Regions from separate parts of the Synechococcus sp. Minos11 genome, predicted to be linked through region 2. Evidence: predicted binding sites of a transcription regulator. Region 2 holds the regulator's gene; each other region holds the start of a gene.
The links. Region 2 encodes NtcA, which controls nitrogen genes in cyanobacteria. Its sites were predicted from a motif close to GTANCNNNNGNTAC; they were not measured.
Positions count from the first base shown of each region.

Region 1 (9,893 bases), 150 kb from region 2:
CGGTTGCAGTCGCGGCAGAACGGTTGGCTTATTGAAGCCACTGCAGCGATGTGTCCTGCCCCATCGCGGTAACGCCAGCGGCTGGCGGTGCCGTGTTGGGGCCGCCCTAACGGTTCCAGTGGCCAACGCTGTTGCAGTTGGCTGAGGAGTTCGCTGGCGGGCACCACCTCAGCTGCTGACCAGCCGTTGCGGTTTCCCACATCCATGTATTCGATCAGCCGCAGCTCCACGTTCTGCTGGCGCGCCAATTCGGCCAGGGGAAGCAGTTGATCGTCGTTGTGGCCGCGTTGGATGACGCTGTTGAGCTTGATGGCACCGGATTCGGCGTGAAAGCCAGCGGCTTTGGCCGCAGCAATGCCTTGCAGCACGCGTTGCAGCATCTGCTCGCCATGGCGCTCGCCCCCTTGCAGGCCGGCCATGCGGCTCACGCTGGCCCCGGTAGCCCCATCGAGGCTGATGGTGATGCGATCGAGGCCCGCTCGTTTGAGTTGCTCGGCTCGGCAGCCGTTAAGCAGCGTGCCATTGGTGGTCAGGGCCACCTCCTGCAGCTGCTGCAACGGGTCGTGGCGGCTGTTGCGGCCCTGCTGAATCGCCAGCAGCAGCTCATCCAATTCAGGGGCGAGTAGCGGTTCTCCCCCGGTGAGCCGCAGGGTGGTCAAGCCCAGCTCGCAGCAAGCACGGATCAGTTGCAGCCGTTGGTGCAATGCGAGGCGCGTGTCTTCGCCGCCATCGGGCTGGCAGTACGGGCAAGACAGGTTGCAGCGGGCCGTCAGCGACAGCCGCAGCACACCCAATGGCCTGTGGTGTTGATCCATCAATCGCCCTGGAGTTGTCATTGGGGTCGATTGCAGTTGCGCAGTTGCCCTGGCGGCAGGCTCACGGCTCGGTAGTCGATTTGGTTGAGCCAGGCCATCCAACTGTTGTGACCGGCGGCGAGTGTTTCCAGCATGGATTGGCGTTGTTTGCTTCCCCCCGGATAAATACCCAGCAGGGGCTGCAGGCGTTCGCCGTCGTGGGCCACAGCTGCTGCACTGGGTTGCTGCTGCCAGCTGCTGATGAGTTGTCGTAAGCCATCAGCTTGCAGTTCCGGCATGTCCACTGGTGCAACCAGCAGGGCTTGCTGCTGATCGGCAGGAAACACCGGTGCAATGGCTTGAAGCGGGCCTGCTCCTGGTGTGGCATCGCGCTGCACGCTCACCCCTTGGCTTGTTTGCAGCAGCTGTTCATGGCTGCGGTGGATGGTGAGCACCAGCACCGGTAGATCCAAGCTGTTGAGCAGGTCCGTGATGTGCTCCAACCAGGTGCCGCCAGCGGCATGGGGAAGCAAGGCCTTATCCCGGCCCATGCGCCGGCTGGCCCCACCGCTGAGAACAACGGCCTTTAGTGCAATTTTGGTAGTCATTACAACAGTTTGATGATCAACACTTCGCGGATCCCGGTGAAAACGTTCTGCATGAACCACTTGATGTTTACTTTGTATCATTAAGTACTTTTAAGAGGCCTACAAGCTGATCCAATAGCGGGGTGGGCGACTTGTTTTGGTAACGCCCTAAATCCGCTGCCCGAGCATTCCATTTTGAGCTCAGGGTCTGTTTATTCACCTTGACTCTCATGCTTGGCGACCTTTGGTCGTTCCAGGGGAGATATCGCACGCTGCATCTCACCTGGTTCGCCTTTTTTCTAACGTTTGTTGTTTGGTTTAACCTGGCTCCCCTCGCCACCACGGTGAAGGCTGACCTGGGTTTGACTGTTGGCCAAATCCGCACCGTGGCGATCTGCAACGTTGCGCTCACCATCCCGGCGCGCGTGCTGATCGGGATGCTTCTCGACAAATTCGGTCCACGGCTGACCTACTCCACCTTGCTGGTGTTTTCGGTCATCCCCTGCTTGATGTTTGCGTCCGCGCAGGATTTCAATCAGTTGGTGGTGTCTCGCCTGCTGCTTTCCATCGTTGGCGCCGGCTTTGTGATCGGTATCCGCATGGTGGCCGAATGGTTCCCGCCCAAAGAAATCGGTTTGGCTGAGGGTATCTATGGCGGTTGGGGCAACTTTGGCTCCGCTTTCTCCGCTTTAGCTCTGGTTGGTGTGGCCGGTTGGCTGTCCTTCTCGGGTGGTTTTGAGCTGCCCACCGGTGCGGTCTTGAACTGGCGTGGTGCCATTGCCCTAACCGGCATTATTTCGGCTGTTTATGGCGTCATTTATTACTTCAACGTTAGTGATACTCCGCCTGGAAAGGTGTATCAGCGTCCGGAAAAAACAGCTGGTCTTGAAGTCACTTCCATGCGTGATTTCTGGGGTTTGCTTGGCATGAACGTGCCTTTTGCGGCCATTCTTTGTGTTCTCTGCTGGCGCCTTCAGAAGGTTGGATTCCTCAACGCTTCCACCTATCCGTTGGCTCTCTTGGCAGTTTTGGTGTGGTTTGCCTTCCAGACCTGGGGGATCGTTCGCACCAACCGTGAGCTGATCATGGGCACCAAGGAATACCCCAAGGAAGACCGCTACGAGTTCAAACAAGTGGCGATCCTTGAGCTCACTTACATCGTCAACTTTGGCTCTGAGCTGGCGGTGGTCTCGATGCTTCCCACCTTCTTTGAAACCACCTTTGACCTGCCCAAGGCCACTGCTGGAATCCTGGCCTCTTGCTTTGCTTTTGTGAATCTGGTCGCTCGCCCTGCTGGTGGCTTGATCTCCGATCGCCTGGGTTCCCGTAAAAACACCATGGGCTTCCTCACCTTCGGCTTAGGTGTTGGTTATCTGATCATGAGCATGATCAAGCCCGGCACCTTCACCGGTTCCACCGGCATTGCTGTTGCTGTGCTGATCACGATGCTGGCGTCCTTCTTTGTGCAGGCGGGTGAAGGAGCCACCTTTGCTTTGGTGCCTCTTGTGAAGCGTCGCGTCACCGGCCAGGTGGCTGGTTTGGTGGGCGCCTACGGCAACGTTGGCGCAGTGACCTACCTCACCATCTTCAGCTTGCTGCCCATGTGGATGGGTGGTGGCGCTGAGCCCACAGCTGACATCATCGCTTCTTCCAACAGTGCCTTCTTCCAGGTGCTCGGCGTGGCTGGTCTGGTTGTGGCCTTCTTCTGCTTCTTCTTCCTCAAAGAGCCGAAGGGTTCCTTTGCGGAACTGCATGAAGGTGAGGCTGCTCAAGTTCAGCCTGCTTCCTAAGCAGTTGCTAGTTCCTGCCCAGGGTCGAAAGATCCTGGGCTTTTTGTTTTTTAAAAGCGCTTGCCGTGGCTGATTCGGTGACCAGTCAGTGTCCTTACTGCGGTGTTGGCTGCGGTTTGGAATTGCTGCCTCCCGCGCAACCGGGCCGGCCCGTTCGTCGTGATGGCGAGGGCCATCCCATGTGGTCCGCCCGTGGTGATCGTGCCCATCCCTCAAGTCAGGGCCAGGTCTGCATCAAAGGGGCCACGGTTGGCGAGACCTTGGCGGGTGGACGACTCAGTCAGCCCCTGTATCGCTCCTCAATGGAGGACCCGTTCGAGCCCATCACCTGGGACAACGCGTTTGATCTCTTGGCGGGACGCATCCGCAGCACCCTGGCGAGCAAAGGTCCTGGGGCGATTGCGATGTATGGCTCCGGCCAGTTCCACACCGAGGACTATTACCTGGCGCAGAAGCTTTTCAAAGGCGCCATTGGTTCCAACAATTTCGATGCCAACTCGCGCTTGTGCATGAGTTCAGCGGTGGCTGGTTACACCCGCAGCCTTGGTTCTGATGGCCCGCCGTGTTGTTACGAGGATCTCGATCACTGTTCGGTGGCCTTTCTGATTGGCACCAACACCGCGGAATGCCATCCAGTGTTGTTTCAGCGTTTGTTGAAGCGCAAAAAGAAAGATCCCAAGGGCCTCACGATTGTGGTGGTGGATCCAAGGGCGACGGAAACAGCCAAGATCGCCGACCATCACTTGGCGATTGCACCAGGGACAGACCTGATGTTGCTGCACGGATTGGCGCGCTTGATCCTCAAAGATGCTGGCTTCAATGCCGACTTCATTGATGAGGCCACCGAGGGCTTTGCAGCGTTCTCTCAGGCGGTGGAGTCCTGGACACCGCGGCGGGTTGCTGAGGCCTGCGGCATCACTGAAAAGCAACTCAGGGCGGTGGCCCGGTTGTGGTGCCGCAAGCCAGCGGTTCTGAGTTTGTGGTCGATGGGCGTCAACCAGCGCCGTGAGGGCACGGCAGTCGTTGGCGGTTTAATCAACCTGCATCTGCTCACCGGTCAGATCGGCCATGCCGGAGCTGGACCGTTTTCCTTGACCGGCCAACCCAACGCCATGGGTGGCCGCGAAGCCGGCGGCTTGGCCCATCTGCTGCCCGGTTATCGGCTGGTGGGCAATGCCGACCACCGCGCTGAGGTTGAGCGGGCCTGGGGCTTTCAGCTTGGATCGATTGCGGCTCAACCTGGCTTGGCTGCTGGCGAGCAGGTGGAGGCGATGGAGCGTGGTGAGCTTGATCTTTGGTGGGTGGCGGCCACCAACCCCTTGGTGAGCATGCCGGAGTTGGACCGGCTTAAGGCAGCGCTGCGCAACTGCCCTTTGGTGGTGGTCAGTGACGCCTACGCCGATACCGAAACCTCCCACTACGCCCACTTGCTGTTGCCAGCGGCGCAATGGAGCGAGAAAGCCGGAGCGATGACCAATTCAGAGCGGCGCATCACCTATTGCCCGGCCTTCCGCCAACCCCATGGCGAGAGCCGCGCCGATTGGCAAGTGTTCGCTGAGCTCGGTCGCCGGCTCGGCTTTGAGCAGCAGTTCAGCTACGACTCCGCTGCTGAGGTGTATGCCGAATTTGCGGCTCTGAGTGCTGGCCGTTTATGCGATGTCTCTGGCCTCAGCCATGAGTTGCTATCTGAGCACGGACCCCAGCAGTGGCCGTTCCCCAGTGGCAGTGAACCCACCACAGAATCCAAGCGGCTGTACAGCGATCACCGCTTTGCCACGCCATCGCGGCGGGCCCGTTTCATGGCTGAGCAGCCATTGGGTTTGGCCGAACCACCCTGTGAGGCTTACCCCTTGGTGCTCACGGTCGGCCGCTATTTGGGCCATTGGCACACCATGACGCGAACGGCCAAGGTCGAGCGCATTCAGTCGATGCATGCCGAACCTCGCCTTGAGGTGCATCCCGACGATGCCAAGCGTTTTTCCCTTGAGGCCGATGGCATTGCGGCGATCACCTCACGCCGCGGCACGCTCACAGCTCGCATCACCATCACCGACCGCATTCGCTCGGGTTCGGTGTTTTTGCCGATGCACTGGGGATTCACCCAGGAGCATGCCTGTGAAGCCAATGCCTTGATGCACGGTGAGGCCTGTCCGATTTCCAAGCAGCCAGAGCTCAAGGCCACAGCCGTGGTGGTGGCTCCGGCGGTTTCGGTGATTCGTCCGCAGGAGCAGACGAGCCATCGCTTGCAAGCCTTACGTCGCTTGTTTAGCCCAGCACCTCGCTGAAGGCGGCCGGCAGGTTGTGGTGATCGTGGCCTGGTCGGGCCAGCTTGCAGAGGGCAAAGCGTTCCAGTTCATCGAGCTTTGACCAGGCGTTGGCATCGAGCTCAACTCCCTGCTTTTGAGCAGCATCGATCAACTCAGCAGGAATGCGATTGGGCTGTTGCCACGGCTCACTGCAAGCTGGAGGCAGGTTTTTGGCCATCCCATCAGCCATTGAGCTGGTGCAATCACGCAGATGATCACGCAGTGCATTGAGCTGCTGGTGCTCATCAGGCCAATCCACAAGTTGTTGGCGTTGTTCCTGACTCAGCGCCAACCAGTGGTTCAACTTCAGCTTGAGGCCGATGAGATCGAGTTTGCGGCGAACACAGAGAGGGATGCAGCGCCAGCTACCGATGAAATCGTGCTCAAAGGCAAAACAGTGGCTGGCTTGATTCATCGCAATTTGGTGTCGGTTGTGGCTTATTGATGTTCCGTTTCCTGACAGTTTTAGCTTCTCTTTGAAGCATTAATCATGCGTCTGGCAATTGCCATGGGTCTACTTCTTGGAGCTTCCCACGGTTGGTTTGCTGTTGATCAACACATGGTTCAGGCGGAGCCCGCTTTTGTGTCGATTTATACCGACTCTTGGGTGAACTGAAGAGCTTTTTTCATAGTGAAGTCATCAAGATTTAATTTTGATGGCAGTACAAAGTGCAGCGACGGTCGGTTCAGGCCGTCATCCCATCACCATCGCCGCTGGCTTTCTTGGAGCCTTTGTCGTTGGTTCTTTGGCAGTTCAACTGGTGAGAACGGCTGATCCAGTGGCTGTTTCGCCATCCCAGGTGGTGGCTCCGGTGACCGCCCATGCCGCCAGCCTTTGGCAGCCGCTGGCTCAGCCCTGAGCCAAGGCAGCCTGCACGGCGCCCAAGTGATTGAGGGCTTGGCCTGAGTTCAGCAGTTCTCTGGCGTGCTCAAGCCCTTGCTCCAGGCTGTCTTCACAGCCCGCCTGCCACAGATAAGTGCCGGCGTTCCAGAGCAAGGCGGTGGCTAGCTCGCCCTGCCCGCCCAGAGCTGCTCTGGCCTGATCGCTCCAGACATCGAGCCCTTCCCAGAGCTGGTCATGGCCGTAACAGCCATGGTCACGGGGGTGAAGGATTTGGCGCTCCTGCTGGTTGTTGCTGCAGCGGGCGGTGACGCAGGCTCTGCTGATCGGTAGATCCGTGCTGCCCTCCAAGCCCTTCACAGTCATTACGTCGGGCTCATCGGCGAGCTTGAGTGCCTCCCAGGCCCTGGCTTCGGTTGGGGGGTGAACAAAGCCGCTCACCAGCAGATGCTCGCCCTGGTGGGCGGTCCACAGCAGCTCGAGGCTGGCAACAGGTGGCCGTTTGCCGAGATCCTCTCGGTAAGGAATCAGGCTTTCAGCAGCTGGAAAGTGGTCGGGTTGATGCACCAGGGCCAGGTTGGTGGCATCTAGGCACTGCTGGAGCGTTTCTAAGTTGCGGCCTGTCCAGTTCACTTCCAGGGAGCTGAAGAGTTCAGCGCTGCTGACGCCATATTTCACAGGCATACGCCCAGCACCTTGCAGCACAACAGGAAGGCCTGCCGCCGCTAAGAGAAGAGCCGTGAGGGGATAGATCGGTGCGGTGCGGCTGCGGCCATCAAATGGCATGCCAAAGCTGATCGCCTTGGTGGTGGTGCTGAGCTTGGGACCGCGCTGCCGATAAACATCGAGCATGCCGGTGAGCTCTTGGGGCTCAGGCCGGCGGATGCGGTGGGCGATTAAAAAGGCGCCGATTTGGGCTGGTGTGGCCTCCTCATCAAGGATCAGTTCAAGCGCGTGGCGAGCTTCTTCGCGGCTAAGTCCTTTGCTGGTGTGCTCACCGCTGCCAACTTTGCGCAGGTAGGTCTTAAACGTTTCCCGCCCACTGGCCGGCGAGCTTGGCTGTGCGGCCATGACTGCTCCCTCGGCGCTGCGGCGATCCTGAAGAGCCGAGGGGGCCTGTTGAGTATCAACGGATACCAATGGCTTCTTTGCCGGGTAGCAAGCGTTGCTGTTGGGATGATTAATTTGCCTCAGATTCATGACTGAAAAGCGGCAACTTTTCAGAACGCTTTTTCTTTTAGAACCTCTAATTTGCCCTTTCAGTCATGACTTTGACCCCTTCGCTGACGCCAAGCCTGGCGGCGCCATCAGCTGATACCGTCACGGCCACACTCTTGGCTGCCAAAAAGGCGAAAGGTCTCACATTCACTGAGCTTGGTTCTCTGCTGGGCCGTGATGAGGTGTGGGTTGCCTCTCTGTTTTATGGCCAATCCACAGCCTCAGCTGCTGAAGCTCAGCAGCTGGCTGAAGCCTTGAATCTTGATCCGGCGATCACCGAGGCGCTGCAGAGCTATCCCACCAAAGGCTCGCTGGAGCCTGTGATCCCAACGGACCCGCTCATCTATCGCTTCTACGAGATCATGCAGGTCTATGGTATGCCGATGAAAGATGTGATCCAAGAAAAGTTTGGTGATGGCATCATGAGCGCCATTGATTTCACCCTCAACATCGACAAGGTGGAAGACCCTGCTGGTGATCGTGTCAAGGTCACCATGTGCGGCAAGTTCTTGCCTTACAAAAAGTGGTAACTATCTCAGCGTAGATAGCAAAGTAAGCGGCCAAATAATGGCCGCTTTTTTATTGGGCCTTCAGTTGGCGTTGCAAGGACTCTTTGAGGCGCGTTTGTTGTAAGTCCTGGGTCAATTGCTCCAGCAACTGGCGGCTTGATTCACTTTGAATGCAGCCCAGGGCTTGGATCGCCATCTCAGCAACGCCTGGCAGGGCATCCACCGTGGCGCAGGCGGCGATCCGCTGGAGGATTTCGGGTTCATCGCGTCGTTGCAGCAGCCGCAAGGTGGCGATCACAACCTCGGCTCGCAGATCGTCGAGCAGGGGTTCGCACAAGCTCAGCAGTTGCTCGGTGGAGATCCTGCGGCAGCGAAATGTCAGCAATTCGATTCCAGCTAAGCGGTGCTGCTGGCTTGGTGCGTTTAAGGCGTTGGTGATGATTGATAGATCAATCCCATTGCCCCAACACCCCAGGGCTCGCAGCACCTCCGGCTCGAACTCACCCGCTTGCGGAAGCCATTGCAGCAGCTGCTGTTTGGCGTCGGGGTGATGGCAAATGCTGAGGGCTCGAATCAGCGCTGATTGGAGTCCCAGTTGTTGGCAGAGGGGCCCGATCAGCTCAAAAGCTTGAGGCCCTGCCATGCCCAAGCGCTCGCCGATGGCGAGTGCAAGGGCAGGGTCGGAAACCTTGGGCAGCAGTTCTGCAAGTTCTGCAGGGCTGAGTGGTTGGCGCCTCCACTGAGCGAGACGCTTGGACAGTTCCAGTTCCTGGTCAGGCGTCAACAGCTCAGCAGGGGCGACAACAGTCAGCATCGATCAGCGGGCGCCGAGTTCAGCAGCCAGCTCGCGCTCGAGCTTCTCGTCTTTTTCACGAGGCAGAACGTTGTCCAGCTTGGTGCGGTGGGTGCTGTAGAAGAGCATCCCGATGAACACCATGCCGCCCACAATGTTGCCGAGGGTGACAGGCAGGAAGTTCCAGAAAATCACCTTGGTGAAAGGAACCCCAGAGCCAAGGATCGGACCAGCGGTGTGCAGGAACTGATTCACAACGATGTGCTCCATGCCCATCGTTTGGAACGCGGTGATGGGCAGCCAGCAGGCCAGCAGTTTGCCGGGAACGCTTTTGCTCACCAGGGCCAGGGTCACGCCGAGGCAGACCAACCAGTTGGCTACAAGACCGCGCAGGAACGCGAGGAAAAATCCGAGGCTGCCGAGGGCTTCGTACTTCTTCTCAACGTTGAGGATGTTGAGGCTGATGATTTTTTGGGCCACTTTTTGCCACATGCCGCCATCAGCGGCAGGGTCAATCGTGCCGCCACTGGTGAGGCTGATGGCCATGATGATCGCCACCACCAGGGTGCCGATGAAGTTGCCGATCCACACCCAACTCCAGTTGCGGAAGGTGGCGCTCCAGGTGCTCTTGCCGGCCCAGGTGGCCATGGGCAGCAGCGCGAAGTTGCCGGTGACCAGCTCCATGCCGAACAGCACGATGCTGACGAAGCCAAAGGGGAAGAGCACGGAGCCGAGGAACGGCATCTTGCTCTGAATTCCAACGGTCAGGGCCAAGATCACGGCCAGGCCAAGAATGGCTCCGGAATAGAAGCCGCGGAGCAGCAGGTTCTTGACACTAACGGTGGCTTTTTTACCGCCGGCGGCAATCATGCCGTCGACGAGCTCATTGGGTAGGACGTAGTCCATTTGTGAGGCTGTAACGCTCATGGTGTTGAAGTCAGATGGTTAGTCGTGGCTCTGGTCTCAGCCGCTGATGCTGTTCATGAGCTTGGAGAAGGCGTCGTTGCCTCCTTCCGGTTTGTTGATGGCGGGTTTGTCTTTGCCACTGGTGCTGA
Region 1 covers NZ_CP047953.1:2,228,480-2,238,372, reverse strand. Annotated here, with positions in the region: gene moaA (GTP 3',8-cyclase MoaA) at 1-836, opposite strand, end outside; gene SynMINOS11_RS12555 (molybdenum cofactor guanylyltransferase) at 833-1,402, opposite strand; gene SynMINOS11_RS12550 (NarK family nitrate/nitrite MFS transporter) at 1,612-3,171, shown strand; gene SynMINOS11_RS12545 (molybdopterin oxidoreductase family protein) at 3,237-5,456, shown strand; gene SynMINOS11_RS12540 (nitrate reductase associated protein) at 5,437-5,892, opposite strand; gene SynMINOS11_RS12535 (hypothetical protein) at 6,134-6,337, shown strand; gene SynMINOS11_RS12530 (anthranilate phosphoribosyltransferase family protein) at 6,328-7,389, opposite strand; gene cynS (cyanase) at 7,584-8,066, shown strand; gene SynMINOS11_RS12520 (hypothetical protein) at 8,116-8,859, opposite strand; gene SynMINOS11_RS12515 (formate/nitrite transporter family protein) at 8,863-9,744, opposite strand; gene SynMINOS11_RS12510 (ferredoxin--nitrite reductase) at 9,802-9,893, opposite strand, start outside.
Region 1: SynMINOS11_RS12530 (anthranilate phosphoribosyltransferase family protein) is a predicted target of NtcA. The motif match lies at 7,442-7,455, and genes of this name have one in related genera.

Region 2 (9,893 bases):
GCCTTGTTGCCCCCAGAAGCTGTGGTGTTGCGCTCGCTGAAGCTGCCGGCCGGCCGGCAACCTGATGCTGAGATCATGCCGTGGCTGATGGGGCAAGAGGCTGCATTGGCCTTGCCCTTCCCGCTGGCTGAGGCGGCAGTCAGTTGGCAGCAGCGAGGCGATCACTGGCTGTTGGCCTGCCTACCCAATGAGCAGCTCGATCGCTGGATCGACACCTTCGCAATTGCTGGCCTTGATCTGCATGGCCTTGAGCCATCGGTGCTCGCTGTTGAGCGTCTATTGCCTGCGCCCCTACAGCAGCAGGATCAACAGCAATGGACCGGCAGCCTCGATGTGCGCGGGGAGTCTTGGCAGCTGCTGCTCTGGCGTGGAGCGGTGCCGCTGCGTCAGCTCAGCTTGGCGTCAGCCTCAGGGCTGGATGAACTCCAAGCTGTAATCGCTGAATTGGATGGTCAGCCGCCAACCCTGTGGGTGTTGGCTGACCCTGAGCTGACCCCACCGCTGGAGAGCTGGAGTCAGCAGGTGGGTTGCCGTATGGAGCGGATCGATGCCCTCAGCCAGGCCGCAGTGAGTGACGCCGAGGCCTGGGTGAGCCCTGCGCCTGCAGCGGTTGATCGTTTGATCGGCTTGGCCCTGGGGGGACAGCCCCGATGACCCTTGATCTGCTCGAGCAGCGGCGCGCCCAGTTGGGGGTCCCGGCTGATCGCATGATTGCCGTGCGGCCACTGCTGATTCGTGGTGGCGTGGTCGGATTGGCCTGCGTCGGTGTGGTCGCCCTGGCTGGCGTGTGGCTGAGCTGGCGCCAGTCCCAGCTGCAGCAGCAGGTCAGCCAGTTGCAGCCAACGGCCTCGGCCAGTGAAGCGTTGGGTCAACAAGCCGAGGGGGTGGGGCGCCAAGCGCAGCGTCTGAAAGCCGCTAACACGCAGTTAGCCGAAGCCTTGGTCTCGGTTCCCTCCAGTTCGGCTTGGCTCACGGCCTTGGCCCAAGAGGTGCCAGCCGGGCTGCAGCTCACCAGTGCGGTTAGTGAAGATCGCCTGCTCAAGCTGGAGGGCGAAGCCACCGATCCCAATGGCTTTGTTCGGATCAATGGGTTGCAGTTGGGGCTGCAGCAGTCGCCGCTGTTTGTGCCATCCAGCATTCAGGTGCAAGAGGCCAAGCGCAGGGATGCCGGCCAAGCTGAGCCATCAAGCAGCATTCGCTTTCGCCTGGAAGCGCAGTTCGGCAGCAGGATCCCGTTGCTCGATGGGGCGCAGTTGCAGGCCCTGCAGGCCCAAGGCATGGCCTACCGGTTAGCGGTGATTGAACAGTTGGGGGTGCTGCCATGACGAACTTTCAGGCCCAACCGCCGAGCCGCTTCGGCATCACGCCAGAGCGCCTGGTGTTGGTGTTGCCGGCCCTGGCGGGAGGCTTAGTGGCCGCAGGACTGGCGTTGGCATGGCTGTTGCCCGCTTGGCAGCGCAACGGAGCTCTTGACCAGCAACGCCAGTTGCTCAAGAGCCAAGGAGAGGCATTGGCAGCCAACCGTGCCCGGCTAGGCCGCTCGCGCCAGGGCCTGCAACAGGCTGAGGCTGATCAGCGCAAGCTGCTGCAGATCGTGGCGGGCACCGATCAGCTCGACACCCTGCTGGCCCAATTGGCGGTGGAAGCGGCTGCTGCTGGCGTCACGCTTGAGAGCTATGAGCCTCAGGTGCCGCCGCCAGCGCCCAGCTCCAAGCGCAGCAACACCAAAGGCAACGAGGCGCCCCCAAGTGATCCTTTGCTCGTTGATGGCGCGCTGGTCAAACGCGAGCAGCTGGTGATGGCCTCCGGGGCATTCCCACAACTGCTGGTCTTTTTGCGCCGCATCGAGAGTCTTTCGCCCTTAGCGGTGCTCAGGGATCTGAATCTCTCGCACCCGGCCCCGGCTGGAGATGGTGAGGATTCGGCCGAGCCCACTGTCCTCAAGTTCAACTTGAGCGTTTACAGCCGCGCCCCTAAAGAAGACCTGGCCCCATCAACTTCAGGGCGTAAGGAGCCAGCTGCTTAAACAGTCCTGCCGCACCGCCCAAGATCGCGCTGCCCCAGCCATTGCCATTGGGCTTTTTGGGGTTGTCGCGCAGCTGCTGGGCCGCCTTGTCCAGCTGATCGGCTAGATCGTCGTTGCCTCCTTGGCGGTAGAGACGGCCGGCCTGCTGCAGATCCGCAGCGGCCTCCAGCTCACGGCCCTGTTCGCCGCGGGAGATGCCGCGGGCGAGCCAGCTGATGGCGGCTTGGGGTCGCCGGCCGATGGCGGCACTAAAGCGCTGTTCTGCTTCTGGATGACGACCTTTCAGCGCCTCTTCCACGCCACTGTTGTGGAGATCGGCATAGCTATTGGCCCCTGTTGGAACCCCTTGCGCTCCTTGCCAGTGGCTCGTGCTGAGGGCGCCAGGATCCAACTTGGCGCCAGTCAGATCGCTTTGGCGTAGGTCACTGCCGCTGAGTTGGGCACCGCGCAGATCAGCCCGGCTGAGGTCGGCTCCCAGCAACACCGCCTGGCGCAAATCGGCATTCCGCAGATCGGCTCCGCGCAGCGTCGCCCGGCTCAAGTTGGCTCCCTGCAGTTGGGCCTGTTGCAACTGTGCGCCGCTGAGCTCGGCGTGCACCAAATCGGCATTGTTGAGCTCGCAGCCTTGGCAGCTCTTGTCTTCCAGGAGCTGCTGAAGATCCTGCAGCTCGGCTGCGGCGATGGGTGTTGCCAGCAGCAACAGGGTGGCCAGGGGCCGCAGCATGGGGGTTGTGTTGCTGCTCCGTTTTATCGGTCCTAGAGCTGGGTCACCATGGGGCGATGGCACAAGTTCCGCCACGCCATGGCGGCAACCTGCAGCAAGCAGCGTTGCGCCTGGGCTGCGCCCCAGAGCAGGTGTTGGATTTCAGCGCCTCGTTGGTGCCCTTTGCGCCACCGGCAGCCGTTCGGCGCAGCCTGCGCCAGGCCCTGGCTCTGCAGGTGTATCCCGATCGCAGCTACAGCGCCTTGCGCCAGGCCATCGCCCTGAGGCATCAGGTGCCTGCTGATGCAGTGCTCCCCGGCAATGGGGCCGCTGAGTTGTTCACCTGGGCTGCCAGAGATGCTGCCGCCTTGGGGCTGAATCATTTGCCGGCTCCTGGATTTGCCGATTACGAGCGCGCCTTGCGTTGTTGGGGAGGCCGCTGGCAGCACGAGCATCTGCAGCTCCCCCATCAACAAGTAGGCCCACAAGAGCTACCCGAGGCGTTTCGATCGCAGTTGGCCCACTTGCAGGGGCCCCTGTGGCTCACCAATCCCCATAACCCAACCGGTCAGCTCTGGAGCCAGGAGTCGTTGCTGGCGTTGTTGGAGCGCGTGCCGCTGTTGGTCGTTGATGAGGCTTTTTTGCCTCTGGTGCCTGGTGGTGAGCAGCACTCCTTAGTGCAGCTGGCTAGCCAGCACCCTCGCCTGGTGGTGATTCGCAGCCTCACCAAGCTGTTTGGAATCGCTGGGCTGCGCCTGGGCTACGCCATTGCTGAGCCCCAGCGTCTGCAGCGCTGGAGCCAGTGGCGCGATCCTTGGCCCGTCAATGGCTTGGCCGCCGCCGCCGGTGAACGGTTGATGGCCGATGCCGCTTGGACCAAAAAGGTGCAGGCCTGGGTCGCGACAGAACGGCCCTGGTTGGTTGATCAATTGGTGCGGCGTGGTTGGCAGGTGAGCCCCAGCAGTTGCAATTTCCTGTTGGTGCAGCGCGGCCACGCGTTGGAGAACTGGCGCCAAAGGCTTGAGCAGCAGCACCGCATCTTGGTGCGCGATTGCCGCAGCTTTATTGGCCTCGATGAGCGTTGGTGGCGTCTGGCCCTGCTGGACCGGCGCCGGAACCGGCGATTGCTGCGCGCTCTTGATCAGGTGCAAGCGACCGATCGCGCTTAAGGTCCCTGCCAGAACGTGCCATGGCATGGACCGCTTCCGGGTTGATTTAATCGCTGCCACTCCGAATCCTCAGCGCTGCATTTACGCGGCGATGCACCAGGACTATTCCGAGGGCTATGTGGTGGCCGATCAAGCCCAGTGGCCTGATGAGGCAAGGGCTGGTGAGGTTTGCGTCAAGCGCCTGCTCTCTGGCGAGCGCGGCCATTACGGACCGCTGGAGCATGCGCAGATCGTTTTGAACGTGGGTTGGTTCCCCCATTCGGTGATGCAACAGGCCCGCACCCACCGGGTCGGCGTCAGCTTTGATGTGCAATCGATGCGCTACACCGGCGATCGGATCTGCCGTGCCGCCAAAGGTGAGCTGGATCTTGAAGAGGTGTTCTACCTGCGCCCCGTTGGCAGCTACAGCGATCGCCAGGGCAAGAAGTACCAATACACCAAGGAGGAACGGGGTAAAGACCTCGAGCACTGCCGCCGCTCAGCGGAGCGGTATGCCGAAATGCTGGAAGCGGGCTTTGCCGAAGAGCATGCCCGCGGCATCTTGCCGTTCGATTATCGCCAGCATTTTGTGGTGAGCTTCACGCTCAGGGCGTTCCTGCATTTCATGGATCTACGCGCCAAGCTCGACGCCCAAGAAGAGATTCGCCAGATGTGCGATCTGATGTGGCCCCACATGGTGCAGTGGGCCCCTGAGATCGCCGCTTGGTATGAGAAAAGTCGTCTTCACAAGGCGCGCTTGGCGCCCTGAGAATCAGATCCGAGCCAAGGTGACGCGTTCGGGTTGGTGCTGGTATTTGCCGGAGCGGTCTTTGTAGGTGGTGTCGCAGGGATCACCTTCAAAGAACAGCAGCTGGCAGATGCCCTCGTTGGCATAGATGCGGCAGTCAGCACCTGAGCTGTTGCTGAACTCCAAGGTGAGATGCCCTTCCCAGCCGGCTTCAGCTGGGGTGGTGTTCACAATGATGCCGAGGCGGGCATAGGTGCTCTTGCCCAGGCAAATCACGGTGATGTTCTCGGGCACCTTCATCTTTTCCAAGGCAACACCGAGCCCATAGGAATGGGCCGGGAGGATGAAGTAGCTGCCGTCCTCGTCACTCTGCATGGGAGCGGGCTCAAGGTTGGCGGGGTTAAACCGCTTGGGGTTCATCACCGTGCCAGGCACATGGCGGAAGATCAGAAATTCCTGGGGCGATAGGCGCAGGTCGTAGCCATAGGACGAGCAACCAAAGCTGAGCACTGCGCTGCTGCGGTTCTCAGGATCGAGATGGCGCACCAAGGTGGGCTGGAAGGGTTCCAGGAGCCCATGCTCAGCTTGTTCGTTGATCCAGCGATCGTTCTTCAGCATCGGTCGCGGCGCAGTTCGGTGACTTGATCGGCCATTGCCATTACAGGCTCCGGCACGGCAGGTCCGGTCAGGATCACATCCATTCGCCCCGGACGGGTCTGCAGGGTGCTGATCACAGCATTGGCATCCAGTAAGCCGTAGTCCAACGCGAGCCCGAGCTCATCAAGAACCACAAGATCGGGCGCTTCTTCCAGGATTTGACGCTGGGTTTCTTGCCACAGCTCCTGCACGGCTTGCTTGTCGTCTGCGCTGTGGTCGGCCTGCAGGCAGCTCGTCACAGCAGGGCGCAGCCAAGTGAGGCGCCCACACATCTGCACCGGTTGATGGGGGCCTTGATCAACGCCGCCGCGCAGGAATTGGCAGATCAGCACGCGGCTGCCGAGGCCCGCGGAGCGCAGGGCTTCGCTGAACACGCTGGCAAAACTGCCGCGAAAGCTGGCGGTGTGGACCTGCAGCAGGCCTTCGGGCTCGCGAACCACCAGCCGCAAGGGTGCTGTGGACGGCCTGTGGTGGCGTTCAGCAACGCGGCTGAGCATGGGCCGTCTAAAGCGGGGTGCTCCTGAATGTAGCGGCGAAAAATCACGAATCAAGTGTCTGGCACCACCAGTAGTGTGAATGTCTGTACTACAGCTGATCGCGACCAGGCCGGACGGTGTTCATTGCTACAAGCACTGTCAAGCCGGCTCTTTACCTTCCTTGAACCGGTACGCGCTTCATGGTCAGCGTTTCGCCAGCGCCCAACCCCCAGCCCACCTTGCAAGAGGTGATGCGCTCGCTTGCTGGCAGTGCTGCTGAGTCGGTTGAACGCGGCAAGACAATCTTTTTCCCAGGCGATCCCGCCGAGCGCATGTATCTGCTGCGCCGCGGGGCTGTGCGCCTGTCCCGCGTCTACGAATCTGGTGAAGAGATCACCGTGGCGCTGTTGCGGGAGAACAGCATTTTTGGCGTTCTGTCGCTTTTAACCGGCCAAAAGTCTGATCGCTTTTATCACTCGGTTGCCTTCACGCGCGTTGAGATGCTCAGCGCTCCGGCCAGCTCCGTGCGCCGGGCCATTGAGCAGGACGCGCGGGTTGGTCTGCTGCTCTTGCAGGGTCTGTCCTCGCGAATCCTGCAGACCGAAACCATGATCGAAACGCTCACCCACCGCGACATGTCATCGCGCTTGGTGAGTTTTTTGCTGGTGCTTTGCCGCGACTTTGGCGTGCCTTCCAGTCAGGGCATCACCATTGATTTGAAGCTCTCGCATCAGGCGATCGCTGAAGCGATTGGCTCCACGCGGGTCACGATCACCCGTTTGCTGGGTGATTTGCGCTCCGCTGGTTTGCTGGAAATTGAGCGCAAGCGCATCACCGTGTTTGACCCCATTGCGTTGGCCAAACGGTTCAGCTGACCGTTGCTTGAAACGCTCGCCTCAGGCCTCGGCGATACTGACCCCACTGTTCTTCTGGCGCTGTGAGCGGCTGGCTGCTGATCCTGGCCGTTCTGGTGCTCGGAGGAGTGCTGTCGACTCTTGGCGACCGCCTTGGTAGCCGCATCGGGAAAGCGCGGCTGAGCTTGTTTCAGATGAGGCCACGCCGCACGGCTGTGGTGATCACGGTGCTCACAGGCAGCTTGATTAGTGCCCTCACCCTCGGGTTGATGGTGGCCGTTAGTGAACGTCTGCGCGTGGGTCTTTTTCAGCTTGATGAGCTGGAAACGCGTTTGCGTTCATCACGCAAGTCGCTGCAGCTGAGCCTCAAACAGCTCGATCAAAATCAAGCGGAACTGGCCCAGGCGCGCTCGGATCGGGCTGCGGCCGAGCAACAGCTGGCTCCTTTAAAAAAGCAGCGCCAGGAGCTAGAGGCTGAGCGCGACCGGCTGGGCCAAGACGTGGCGGCCCGCGATGAGGAGCTGCGCCAGTTGCAGCAACGCACCCGCCGCAGCCAGCAGGAATTGCGCCAGCTGGAGCGCAACGTTTTGGATTTGCGCAGCGGTGATGTGGTGCTCAGCACCGGGCAGCCGCTCACCATGGCCAAGGTGGCGATCCCCAAGCCTGAGTTGGCGCGCCAAGCCACTGAAGATGTCTTGCGTCAGGCCAATGTGCAGGCTTATCAGCGGGTTCTCCCTGGCCAAAAGCCTGAGCAGCAACTGCTGTTGATCCCCCGCAGTGAGGTGATCAAGGTGGAGAAGGCCTTGCGCAGCGGTGGCCCCTGGGTGATCAGCATTCACTCGGCTGGCAATGTGCTGCGTGGTGAGAAGCAGGTGCTGGCTTTTGCTGATGTGCGCCGCAGCCGGCAGGTGCTGGAAGCCGGTCAAGTGCTGGCCAGCCTCAGCTTGGACCCTGAGCAAAGCTCTCAAAAACAAGTGTTTGCGCGGCTCAATCTGCTCTTGGCTGCGGCCCGCAATGAAAGCCAGCGCAATGGTGCGCTGAACCCACGGCTGCAGGTGGATCAAGACGCCCTCAACGCTTTGGCCGCCCAGTTGGTGGAGCGCGAAGGCAATCAACCGGTGCGCTTGGAGGTGGTGGCTGCGCGCGATAGCGACAGCCTCGATCCCATTGCCGTAACAGTGCGCGCCAAGGGTTTGGCTCCTCCATGAGCGGCGGCTGGGCAGCGCTGGATCCTGGACGTCAGAAGTGTGGCTTGGTGCGCACCGATGCCAGTGGAGCTGAGCTGGTTGATCTGTTGATCTGTTCCCCTAGGGAGGCCTGGGATTGGTTGCAGCACTGGCAACACCAAGCCCCCTTGCAAGGTGTGGTGCTCGGCGATGGCACCGCCAGTGGCCCATGGCAGCAGGCCTTGGCTGAGCTTGAGCCGGCTGTGCCGGTGGTGTTGCAGCCGGAGGCGGGCAGCACCTTGGCGGCGCGTGAGCGTTATTGGCAGTTGTTGCCTGCCCGGGGCTGGCAGCGGCTACTGCCCCGCGGCCTGCGGTTGCCGCCCAGGCCCGTGGATGATTTGGCGGCCATGGTGTTGCTCGAGGCCCACCTGGGGGCGCGCTTTAAAAGGCTGCCCGCACCGTGAAGCAGTAATCACCGCCGGCTTCCAGCGCGTAGTCGCTTTTGACCAAAAACCTGAGCAGGGCGTCTTGAATCAGCGCTCGCCCCAGTGATGGCTCCACCACCAGTTCGCCGCGGTCGAAGTGCCAGCGAAATTCCCAGCGAAAACCACCAGCGGCCACTTCTCCTTCCACCATCTGCTCGCTGAAGCTCTGCTGCAGAACCCGCAAGTGGGCTGTGGTGCTGGGCAGGCGTGCCATGGTCAGGCGGCGTCTGGCCGAAAGCTGTTGATCCGGTTGCCAGCGCGCTCAAAGCCTTGGCGTTGAATCAGGCCGATGCCGTGCTCAACCTCCTGCAGCACCTCATCCAACAAGGGACGTTCCGCAGGGTGGAAGTTGCCAAGCACGTGCCCCACCGTGCCTTCCTTGCGCTCTTCGCTGCTGGTGCCGGGAGCGCCGATGCCAATCCGCAGGCGGGCAAAGGCCTCGCCCCCTAGGTGGGCAATCGTGCTCCGCAGGCCGTTGTGCCCTCCGGCTCCACCGTTGAGCCTCAGCCGCAGCCGGCCGAGGGGAAGATCCATGTCATCAACGATCACCAGCAGTTGCTCGGGCGTCCAACCAAACCAATCCAGGCTGGCCCGGATCGCCCGGCCGCTGTCGTTCATATAGGTCTGAGGTTTGAGTAGCCGCAGGCGGCGGTCGCCTCGGCCGATATCAGCAAGATCGCCATGCAATTTGGTGTTGGCACGAAAGCTGCCGCTCCCTGCGGCGGCGAGACGATCGAGCGCCATGAAGCCCACGTTGTGTCGCGTGCCGTCGTATTTGGATCCGGGATTACCCAGGCCGACCAGCAGCATCAGTGGCGTCATCGGCAGGCGTGGTGGCGTCCTGGCTGGAAGTGGCGTCAGTTTGACCTGCGGGGAGTTCGACCGAATCAACGGCCTTGCGGAACTCCTGCTCAAATTCAGAGGAGGCGGCCTGAAAACCCTTCAAGGTTTTGCCAAGGCTGCGTCCCAATTCAGGAAGTTTTTTGGGGCCGAACACCAGCAAACCGATGACGGCGATCACCGCCATCTCTGGAAGACCAACCCCAAAAACGTTCATTGGCTTCAGCCGAGGCCGTTCCAGTTGACGGTGATGCCATCCAGCAGCAGCGAACGGTTGTAGAGCTGCAGGATCACAAGCAGAAAGACCAGGAACAGGGCCATGAAGATGCCCATCACAGGGGTGGTTCCCCAGCCAGGCACGACCTTGCCGTACTCAGAATTCAGAGGACGCAGCAGGTCTCCCAGGCGGGTGCGTTGGGCCATGGGGTGCAATCTCTCCTGCAAAGATTTGGGCCGTTACTCTAATGGCCCTGACCGCTGTGACGGCGGCCCCTGTTGGGAGTCTTGATGGAAAGCACCTCGCCAGCCCTTTCTGTGTCGATTGCGGTGCTGACAGCTCTGCTGGGTTTAACCGGCTTTGGCATCTACACCGCCTTTGGGCCGCCATCGCGCCAGCTGGATGATCCGTTTGATGATCACGACGACTGAGCCATCCCCCAGGGCCAGTGTTTGATTTGCCAAGGACCGGAGGCTGCTGGCCACTGGCTGCGGCAGGGGCTGAGGTTTTGGGTTTGCCACTGCAAGCCGCCATCGGCGGCAGTGTCAAAGCCGAGCCAGTGCTGATGCGGGT
Region 2 covers NZ_CP047953.1:2,082,996-2,092,888, reverse strand. Annotated here, with positions in the region: gene SynMINOS11_RS11845 (hypothetical protein) at 1-654, shown strand, start outside; gene SynMINOS11_RS11840 (PilN domain-containing protein) at 651-1,325, shown strand; gene SynMINOS11_RS11835 (hypothetical protein) at 1,322-2,026, shown strand; gene SynMINOS11_RS11830 (pentapeptide repeat-containing protein) at 1,974-2,750, opposite strand; gene cobD (threonine-phosphate decarboxylase CobD) at 2,807-3,898, shown strand; gene thyX (FAD-dependent thymidylate synthase) at 3,924-4,646, shown strand; gene dcd (dCTP deaminase) at 4,650-5,243, opposite strand; gene SynMINOS11_RS11810 (cob(I)yrinic acid a,c-diamide adenosyltransferase) at 5,237-5,779, opposite strand; gene ntcA (global nitrogen regulator NtcA) at 5,959-6,633, shown strand; gene SynMINOS11_RS11800 (DUF3084 domain-containing protein) at 6,696-7,820, shown strand; gene SynMINOS11_RS11795 (polyamine oxidase) at 7,817-8,242, shown strand; gene SynMINOS11_RS11790 (DUF3146 family protein) at 8,220-8,477, opposite strand; gene pth (aminoacyl-tRNA hydrolase) at 8,480-9,085, opposite strand; gene SynMINOS11_RS11780 (TatA/E family twin arginine-targeting protein translocase) at 9,051-9,320, opposite strand; gene psbH (photosystem II reaction center phosphoprotein PsbH) at 9,326-9,526, opposite strand; gene psbN (photosystem II reaction center protein PsbN) at 9,611-9,751, shown strand; gene SynMINOS11_RS11765 (alpha-mannosidase) at 9,739-9,893, opposite strand, start outside.

Region 3 (9,893 bases), 320 kb from region 2:
CTAGAGGGGGGAACACTCCAGACAGACTTAGGGAACGGGATGAACGAGTGGATGCAGACCGCCTTTGCGGATCACTTGGACATCGCCCGCGCTTGCGAATCCATCGGCGAGATCGATTTGGGCGAGGGCATCGCCGCAATGGGGGCCTCACTGGGCTTGCTGGCCCAGGAGCTCTGGATCGCCGACCTGACAGCCCAGGAAAAGTGCGCACATGGGCGCACTAATCACGTCAATCACTCCGGAGCCTTCCGGAAGTAGCCGGTAAGATTCAAGCTATATCTGGGTTTTCCAGGCCAGCACTGAGATCTGACACCGTTTCGTAATCAGTAGGTCGTCGGTTCAATTCCGATCACCGGCTTGCTTTGGCCAAGAGTGAAGGATCAATAACTTCTCCTTGGCAATCAGATTTCAACTCGGCAGAGTTTTATCGGATTTTTGAATAGCAATGCTTAGTTTCTTACTTCGCGACGGCAACATCATCAACGCACCTGTTGAGCTTGATGATGAAGAGGTGCTCACCTATGAAGACGGAGACGGCCACACGACACATGCTTTGCTGAGTGACGAGGCTGAGGCGAGGCTGATGACCCTCCTCTCTGTTACCCATCTCAACGCTGCATAAGAGTCAAGATAAACGCCTCTAGAAATAAGTGCTATGGCTTTGGATTAATGCCCCGTTATTGCTGCGGAGCCGGTGGAACCCACCACATGGAACAGACCACTGAGTGGGTCAGCGGCGAAGGAAGGCTGTCAGCAGTCAACCAAGTTTGGTTTTGCCACAACTGCGGAAGCATCTGGCCGAAGGAGAAGGACGAATGGCCCAAGACCGAGCTGGCCAGATGGAATCTCTGATTCAAAGCTATGCAACGACGTCAACAGACCACAAGAAAGAAGGCAATGAGTCAACAGATACTGGTGAATCTCTGAAACCAAAGAACTACCAGCAGGGATACTTTCCACAAGACTTAACTGCTCAACTTTTCTCCTATTAGGCGGGCGGTTGCCCCTCGGGTCACCCCAAAACAAGGATGCCAAATGCTTTGGCCTGAGGTACACCGCAATCACGACCGATGGGATGATGGTCCCAGGCATCTCCTATCAGACCCTCAACGCGCCTCACCAAAACACTGCGGCAGATCGCACACGTCGCAGAGCGTAAGTCATCAGGCCTGCCCCCTATAAGCCTCATTGAGTGTCACCCTTGGAAGACCAATGCTGAAATTGAAGGTTCTCCCTATCAAGAATTGTCGAGTCATTATTATTTGAGTTATTAACCATTTCCCATTCCAACGCATTTTTCATCATCTCAAGAAAGTCAGAATACTTCCTGGAAAGATCTTCAGTATGTGGATTCGATACACTCCAGATTCCATAATGACTAATACCCAAGGCAAGCTGGTCCGAAAAGGCCTGCTTGCAAGGGTGAACTCCATTTTCCTGCATAAACACCTCAATCACCTAACCAATATCTAACACAGTCGTCAATTGAGACCCCCGGAAACCGAACGCAGATAGCCGAGAGGATTATGGGGCCTTGCTCACATGCCCAGAAGGCATCTTCAAGAGCGAGTTTTCACCTAAAAGTCCTTGACCCACCCCATGCTTCATGAGAAATTCTTGAATTAGCGTAAATAGCCTGACCTGAGTTACATTTTAAGCTCTCACTAATTTCAAAAGCTCACAACAATCAATCAACTGATTTAAAAGCAGTCGTGTCTCTTCCATCACTTGGCAACACTTGATCTCTGAGCCTCAAATCTGCAGCAAGAACCCCCAGACGCAGCACCAGGAGTGAGCAAGCCAAAATGGAACCCATTCCAACAACATGGGAAACCCTTGTTGAAAGGTATGGATTACGCCCGCACAAAAGTTTGGTTGTGGTTTAAAGGTGGCCTGAACGGCAGCGAATGGCGTAGCGGGTTTGTGGCCAGCACCACAGAGAAAGGGATCCTCTGTCAACACGTTGATTTCAAGGATTGCGTGATGCTGGAGTGGCGGATCAGTCGAGAGGAACCAACCACCTAAAAAAAATGCCGCCCATTCCTAATGGTGCGGCTTGGATCATTACATAAAGCCTCGGCCTAAGCAGATGCACTCCTTGTTGGCCCCTTGGGCATTAGCAGTTCTGCTAGTACCCAAGTTGATTTAAAGACCAAGGAACATCGCAGGAATTCGGTCTAACGCATGAATGCCAGCCATTTGCGAGAGAACGTTGACGAGCATTCCAGCCAGGTGCGCCCCACCCACTAGAGCAAGACCACGCCAAAGCTTTTCATAGTTAGCAGGCGGTCCACTTTTCCAAGTTGAAGATTGAGTCATCACGAAGAAAGTTTCTATAGACAATCCTGACTACTGGAGTGCTCCCCACCGGACTTTTGTAACGCATCTCTGCATCACCTCATGATCACACCCGTGCTTGTTGGCGGTCGATTAGCAGCAAGGAAGAACAGGATCACCCGGCTCGACCAACCCGAGCCGGACCCGAAAAGGCTTTGGAAGCTCAGACGAGAGGCAACCATCACATCACCTGGCAGCCAATAAAAAAGCGGCTCACTCCTTGATTAACCGCCAACGAAGCCAAAGCTTCCCTTGATAAAAACTGGCTTTTTGCTCACGGCAAAGCCATACCAGGAGCTAGCAATGGGTGACAGAGTTCCGAGCATGGGCTCTGTCGCTCCTTGGGCCTAGAGGTGGGCGCCAAGGATTTTCTACTCGACATCCCAAAGAGAGCCATCGAGCCGCAATGGTGGTTCATGGAACTTTGGCGTGCTTCATCAAGATTGGCGTGCTGAAAAGCTTGGATTTGGCCAGCCTCATGACCGCTAGGGGCTCAACCACGCAGCACCTCTTGAAGACCATGCCCCCAATCCAGGGGATTCATTTCGATTGGATTGCGCATTGCAAGGGATGCGCTGCTTGCGGCACCTGAGCCACGCTGTAGGCATCCGAGACACGCCGATGTTCATCGTTGTTTCTGCCGCCGTGGCCGCTGTTGTCTCCATCGCCGCTGCATTCGCCTTTCGACTTGTCGCCCAAGGGCTAAACGCCGGCCAGCAGCGCTAACTCACGCAACGCTGGCGGCAGAATTTTCTATCGTTAACGACCGCTACGGCTCGATGACGATCCCTTTCGGCGAGCCTGAGCCGTCGGACGATCTTTTGAACCAATCCATGTGGTCAACGCGCCTAAGGCGCTGGCTGGACACTCGCTTGAGGACCTTGGCGGCAGACCAGAGAATTCAAGATGCCAGGGCTCTGCGCAATGAATTTGTGCTCGATTGATCAGACAGCCAAAACGAGCAGCGCCAGCTAAAAATAGTACAGAACTACTATCCTTAGTGATGCCAGACAAAGCCTGGGACCAAGGCTTCCTCATGCCTGAGCTACCAGCCGAACAACCATGGAAGCGCTGCCTTTACTGCGCAGGCTTTGAGCTCTGGCAGGGAACGCTAGCCAGCTGCCAAACCAGAAAAATGGTGCTGGCGCCGAAGGCCCATTACAACCGCCGCTGCAACAGCTGGGCACCGAATGCCTACTGCAAAGCGAGGCCCGACTGGAGCGCCGAACCGGCCGCCACGATCATTGCTGGCCACCACTGAGAGGGATAAAAGCAAACAAAACAAAGCCCCCGCCTAGGCGGGGGCAAAGCGCGGCCTGAAGGCCATTGGCTCAGTCGCGCTGCTTTTTGAAAGCTGGAAGATCCGAAGGCTGACGCAAGACGAAGACGACAGCAGCAGTGATAACGACAGTGACGGCAATTAGGCCATAGATGGCCAAGGTGTAGTCGGTCATCAGTTGCAGCCGAAGGCGCCAAGGGTGATCTGGCTGACGATGCCGTGCCCCGTAATGGCTTCCGTCAGCACACCGATGACAAAACCGAGCATGGCCGCGCGGCCATTGAGCAGCTCAGCCTTCTCAAGTCGCTCTGACTTGATTTGGGCAGCAGCAGCATCTTGATACCAGCTATCAGTAGAAGCGGATGAGGTCATCTGAATTGTGCAGATGAAGAAATGTTAACGCATGTGTGACAAAGCGCTAAGCAGCTTGGCTGAGCAGCGTGTGACTCAGGAGTCTTTAAAAATCCGCTCCAACGAGCGCTTGAACTCCCTCTCGCTCATGGGCCTGGCCAAGTCGCGCTGGCGGTTGCGGCGCAAGGTGCTGCCAATCCACCAAAGCTGGAGTCCAGCAAACACAAGGGCCAACAAGCCCAGCTGCCAATAGCCCGCACTCAACTGATCCATCGGCTCAGCCTGCTCGATCGCCAGCCGGAATCAGACAAAAAAAAGGAAGGCCCTCCCACAGGCCCCCCAAGCGCTCGACGCATCCCCGGTTTCCCGCCAGGGATGCGTCCATTTTTAGGCCATGAAATGAACTTTATTGTCAGATCGGGCACGGTTTAGGGATTAACTCTTACCAAAACCAAAACAGAGGACCAACAACCCACAGCCAGAGCAAGGCCGCGCCAGCATGTAACGGAATCGTTACAAACTAATGACTCTTGGCGAAGTGTTCTTGGAGTCGATCTCCACAGGCGTGATCACCATCCAAGAGATGGCCTGGGTGGGTGCACACCAAGACAATTTCAGCCGCGCCGAAGTCGCGACAGCCGTCCGACTGGGCCGCTTGATCGATGAAGGGCAGGTCAACCTTGGCTGCCGCGTCGCCTAGTCAAGTGCTGTTTTGTGTCTGGGAGCCACAGCCAGATCGGAGCTTGGCAAGCATGGTTTAAGCCGAACGAGATCGTTGAAAAGCAACGCCACCAATCCCGTCGGCCAAGCCGTCGAAACGCTGCTCGCCCGCAGCGTCCAGAGAATTCTGGAGCAAGAAGCAACCGAGCTCCAACAGCAGAAAGTTCTTCTTGCCATGCGCGGGGACACCATGAGCCCTGAGATGGAAATGGCTGTCTTGCAAGCCTGCCAAATCCTGCAGGACACAAGCGAAGAGTTGGCCTGTGAACTGATCAACACAGTTCTGATCCACACCGACGTCTAATCCGCCCTCGCGGTCTTCAACTCTGAGACTTGAGCTCAGCCTCAGTGAAGTTGTAGCGAACCGGATCACCATTGTTGTCGCTGCACTCAACCCAAAAACGCAGGTCATCTGTGGTGCTGGTGCTGGCCACTTCCACCATGGAGATCACCTGGCAATCCGGATCGGCGGCAGCGGCGTTGGCCGCAAGCTGGCGAAAAGCTTCCACCTCATCAATTCGAGTGGAAAAGCGGTTGATGAGCTCAGGCGCTTGGTCCTCGCTGTACGGGGTGAGAGCCCCAGCCTGGATCGCCGCCTGATGCACCGGAACAGAGGCATCCTCGAGCGGCATTGAGATTTCAGGGTCAGCCTTTGGAGGCTCTGGCGCAACTGGTGGAGCGGAATCTGTGGATTGGTTCGCGCAAGCAACCAGCAGGGCCAAGCCAGCGAGCACCAGTGGATGGTGGATCCTCACAGGGTTAGTGCAGTCCGGGGACACTGCATCATCCCGATCAAGCGCCAACGATGGAAGGGCCTCCCTGCCATTTCAGCGAAGGCATCATTGATTGTGCGCTGAGCTTTTGCAGCCTTCCGAATGAGTCTCTGGGCCTGCTCATGGATTAGGCACTCTTCAGCCTTGTGCTCAAGCCTGCGCCATGGGCAGAGATCGGTAGCTGGAGAGCTGTTCTTCCAACCCGCGATCAATCGTGGCTAAGACGGCCAAGGTTGCAGCTCGTTTTTGACCCCAGACACCACGGCGCTCAGAGATCTCAGCCACCTTGATCTAGTGCGCAGCGGCATGGCTCTTCAAGCCGTTGGCTCCCATGGGCTGAGCTGGAGCGACTGCGAGGAAGCCAGTTGGGTCACCCTGGCAGCGATGGTTGCCTACGACGAAACCTGGGGTGAGCACCTGTTCAGGGAATCGGGGGAACTGCATCACCCGAGCGTCATGGGGCAGCACGGCAAAGGGCAACACCATTGGGTCGAATGGCGCGAAGAGGGTGTCGAACCCTTGGTGATCGATCCTTTGTTCTGCAAGTTTTTGGTGGATGGCTACGACCCCAGAGGGGTTGTTTGGGAACTCAAAGCCTTGCGCTCTAGCTCAGCAGATCCAACGGCATAACGTCGATGGCCGGATCATCGGGACAGAACGCGTCGCGATAAGCCTCAGCCTCTGCTTGCGAGGGAAACGACGCGATGAGATGCCATTGCAAAGAGCCCTCGCAAGCTGTGCCAGAACTCTGAGCCACAGCCCAGGTTTGCTGATCCATCAGTGCCCCTTCAGACAGGGGAAACAATAGTTTTGTGATTCACAAATTCCTGCATCCCAAGCCGGCCCAGTTCACGACCAAAGCCGCTGTCTTTCATCCCGCCAAAAGGAACGCGAGGGTCACTCTTAACAAAATCATTGATTGCGATTGAACCAGATTCGATGCGCTCAGCAGCCAGATGCTGCGCATGGTCTTGCCGTGCGGTGAAGATTGCAGCCCCCAAGCCAAAGCGACTCTCAGCAGCCAGCTCTAAGGCGTGCTCTTCGTCGCTGGCACGAATCAAACTCACAACCGGGCCAAACACCTCATCATCAAAAGCTGGAGTGCCAGGCACAACTCCTTCCAACACGGTTGCCGGATACCACCAACCTGGCTGATCTGGAATCGCTCCACCACGGAGCAAGCGACAACCAGCAGCGATGCTGGCGACAACCTGGGCATGCACCTGGTCGCGAAGATCTTGTCGCGCCAATGGGCCAAGACGGCAAGCTTGCTCTGAGGGATTAGCCAAGGGATAGGTCTCGAGCAGCTTGAGAACCTCACCCCTGAACGCGTCGTAAACCGCATCAACAACGATCAACCGTTTAGCGGCAATACAAACTTGGCCAGAGCAAAGCATCCGGCTTTGCACGCACTTTTGCGCTGCCAGGGCAATGTCAGCATCAGCCAGGACGATGTAAGGGTCTTGACCACCCAATTCGAGAACGCATTTTTTGAGATGAGTGCCAGCCATTGCCGCAACCGCGCGGCCGGCGGCTTCACTCCCAGTCAGGGTCACACCACGTACCAATGGATTCGCAATCACCCTCTCAATCTCAGAGGCGTGGATCGGCAAATTTGTGAGCAGGCCAGCAGGAACGTCGAGTGCTGCGAGAAGTTGGGCAATCGCTCGGCTACAGCCAGGCACATTGGAAGCGCCTTTAAGAAGCATCCCATTTCCCACCATTAAGGCTGGAGCTAAGGCTCGGAACACCTGCCAAAACGGAAAATTCCAAGGCATGATCGCCAAAATGACGCCCAAAGGCCTTGAAACAACTGAGGCGATTGATCCATCCAGTTGAATCTCATCGGCCCGCAAGAAAGCCTCACCTGATTCAGCGAAATAGCGGCATACCCAGGCACATTTATCGATCTCAGCTCCTGCCTCAGCCAGGGGTTTACCCATTTCCCCAGTAATTAATCGTGCGAGGTCATCACGCTGATCCTCAAGCCGGCCTGCCAAGCGCTGAAGAAGTTCAGCCCTCTGCTGGAATCCAACAATCTCCCAAGCTTTATGGGCCCGATGACACCCAAGAACGCTCGTATCGATCTCGTCGAGATCTAGAACCGGGTAGTGGTCGATGGTCAATCCAGTTGCCGGATTGATCGCAACTAACGCTTCACGGAAGGTCATGGAGAGTTTGCGCGACCCCGTGTTAGGCCATCCTGGCAAACAGGATCAGTGATGCGCATCGCCTAGTTACCGATGCCTCCCTTGCACTCGACATCAAGCTGTGGCTGACTCGTGGTTATCGACAAGCACAGGCAGATGAGCGAACTGCAGATTGCCTTGAATCAAGTAGACGTCGCCATCGCCGAGCATCAGAGTCTGGTGGATGGCCTCTTTGACGACGGACATCGCCGGCTCTGGGAGACAGCCAGCCGCAAGCTGCAATCCCTGCGGACGATTCGCCGTGAACTACAAAGCGAATTGGCCGGTAGCAAGGGTTAAGGTCTGAGCGACTGGAGCTCTGACCATGAATGGTGACTACACAGTGGCCATCTGGGCCACGATCGGTTTAACCGTGCTGTTCACTGTTCCTGTGGTGTGGCAGTTTCTGCAACCCAACGACGATGATTTCGGCGACATCACCAAACGACCCAAGTAAGTGCAAGCCCAGCTTTGCGCTGGTGGTCGTTAATCCAAGTCGCTGTCTTGGAATTGCTCAGACACGCTCAGCAATTGAGCCGTGCAGGCCCGCATGGCATCAGCTACAGCAGCTGATTGGGTGTGATCTTCAAGCCCAACGGTGCTTTCAATCGCGACGGCCACCAAAGCCTGCAACGCGTCAGCCAAGTCAGGGTTCATCGCTCAGATTGCAGTTTGCGCCCGCTCAATTTTGCGCTGCGCCTTCTCCGCTTTGCGGATGATCGTCTGGGCCTGATCGCGGCTCAGACAGAGCTCTGCCCGCTCTTTGAGCATGACCAGCTTTCGCTGCTGCTTCTCCAGATTCAAAGAATTTGTTGATTAATGATTGATTAAGGTTAACGCGAATTGCCGTGCTCCACGACCAGCCAGCGACACAGCAACAAAAAAGCCCCCGCCGAAGCGGGGGCCATGGTGGTTCAGCCTTAAGGCCTAATCACTTGGCGTAAGACACGCCGCGGTAGGTCAGGGCAGGCTTTTGCTGATCAACAGCAGCTTTCGATTGGATGTACTGCTGGCCGCGATAGGTCAGGGTCATGGGAGGTTCCTCTGAGTCAGTCCAGGTCCCCGTTCCATGGCCTGGATCGAACTGCGCCTCACCGGAGCGAGGTGAACGTGCTGTAGCGGTTGCTACACACACTTTTTATCGGCTTGGAACATCCCTCTGTCGTTCAGTGCGATACACAACGTAAAAATTGGCCACAATCGCCGAAACATCACCATGTCCAACGACGCTGGCGACATCGAGTCGTTCACGCTCACTGGCCTCCTCAAGCAGGAAGCTCAGGCCCGCAGCCAAGGATCGGGGATCCCAACCACAGCGCTATTAGGGGAATGGTCACCCCAACGGCTTTGGAGCAAAGGAGAGTCCCACGAGAGCCAAAGCCAAACCAAAGTGCTGCGATGGCTGAACGCCCGCCTCTCGATCAGCGGCGCCCATGAGGATCAACCCAGTGATTTCAACATCTGCAACGCCGTCAGCCTGGGCCCCCTGAAGCTGCGCTTCAACGGACCTGGCTGGCTGCAGGGCAAACGGCCCTTGCTGTGCTTTCGCTTCGAGACGCTCACCCTGGAACTTGGCGGAACAACCCTGCTGCAACGACCACTTCCAGCACCCAAACCCAAGCGAACTCCGTTTTTTGCCTTGATTGCCGCTCAACAGGACCAATGGCTTGTCGCCAGGGGGCGGGGCGGCGGCTTGGCGCTATGGAGCGCAGCAAAAAACCCCTAACAAAGCAGGGGCAAAGCGATTCGGCAGCAGCTGCAGCTCAAGCGGCGCGCCGGTCCTCAAAGAGCTCAACCACGTTGGAGCTGCCTCCATTGACCGACTGCTGCGCTTGGAACACCCGAGTCCGGTAGGTGTTGCCGCGATAGGTCAGCAGACGGGACTGCCCTCCAAAAGCCTTTTCACCGCTGTGCTGGCAAGTGCGGTACTGCAGATCGGACATGAGAGGAAACGCCGGAGCTGAGGTTGTACGAGGCCAGCCCCTAACGAGGGAGTTCAGGCGAAAACACAACAGCAAGGCCTGATCACCCAACGCCCATGGATATCGAAACCAAATCTCAACAGCGGAATCACCGGCCCATCGCCTCTTGCTGACTCGCCCAGGCATTAGGCGATGCGGCATCAAGCAATTGATCCGCCGCCGCTCAGCGGCGCTCCTCGTCGGTCAAGTATTCAGCGATGATCGGAGACTCCTGGCCGCTCTCCAGGGCCTCGATATCGCGCTTGATGTTGTCGATAAACAA
Region 3 covers NZ_CP047953.1:1,766,481-1,776,373, forward strand. Annotated here, with positions in the region: gene SynMINOS11_RS09940 (hypothetical protein) at 52-258, shown strand; gene SynMINOS11_RS09945 (hypothetical protein) at 446-622, shown strand; gene SynMINOS11_RS09950 (hypothetical protein) at 1,792-2,025, shown strand; gene SynMINOS11_RS12995 (hypothetical protein) at 3,473-3,598, shown strand; gene SynMINOS11_RS13000 (hypothetical protein) at 3,669-3,791, opposite strand; gene SynMINOS11_RS09955 (chlorophyll a/b-binding protein) at 3,791-3,988, opposite strand; gene SynMINOS11_RS09960 (hypothetical protein) at 4,064-4,240, opposite strand; gene SynMINOS11_RS09965 (hypothetical protein) at 4,491-4,667, shown strand; gene SynMINOS11_RS09970 (hypothetical protein) at 4,743-4,991, shown strand; gene SynMINOS11_RS09975 (hypothetical protein) at 5,008-5,319, opposite strand; gene SynMINOS11_RS13005 (hypothetical protein) at 5,611-5,745, opposite strand; gene SynMINOS11_RS09980 (hypothetical protein) at 5,767-6,090, shown strand; gene SynMINOS11_RS09985 (NAD-dependent succinate-semialdehyde dehydrogenase) at 6,249-7,631, opposite strand; gene SynMINOS11_RS09990 (hypothetical protein) at 7,767-7,949, shown strand; gene SynMINOS11_RS13010 (hypothetical protein) at 7,975-8,106, shown strand; gene SynMINOS11_RS09995 (hypothetical protein) at 8,136-8,306, opposite strand; gene SynMINOS11_RS10000 (hypothetical protein) at 8,310-8,453, opposite strand; gene SynMINOS11_RS10005 (DUF4278 domain-containing protein) at 8,581-8,682, opposite strand; gene SynMINOS11_RS10010 (hypothetical protein) at 8,866-9,375, shown strand; gene SynMINOS11_RS10015 (hypothetical protein) at 9,413-9,592, opposite strand; gene SynMINOS11_RS10020 (hypothetical protein) at 9,795-9,893, opposite strand, start outside.
Region 3: SynMINOS11_RS10005 (DUF4278 domain-containing protein) is a predicted target of NtcA. The motif match lies at 8,765-8,778, and genes of this name have one in related genera.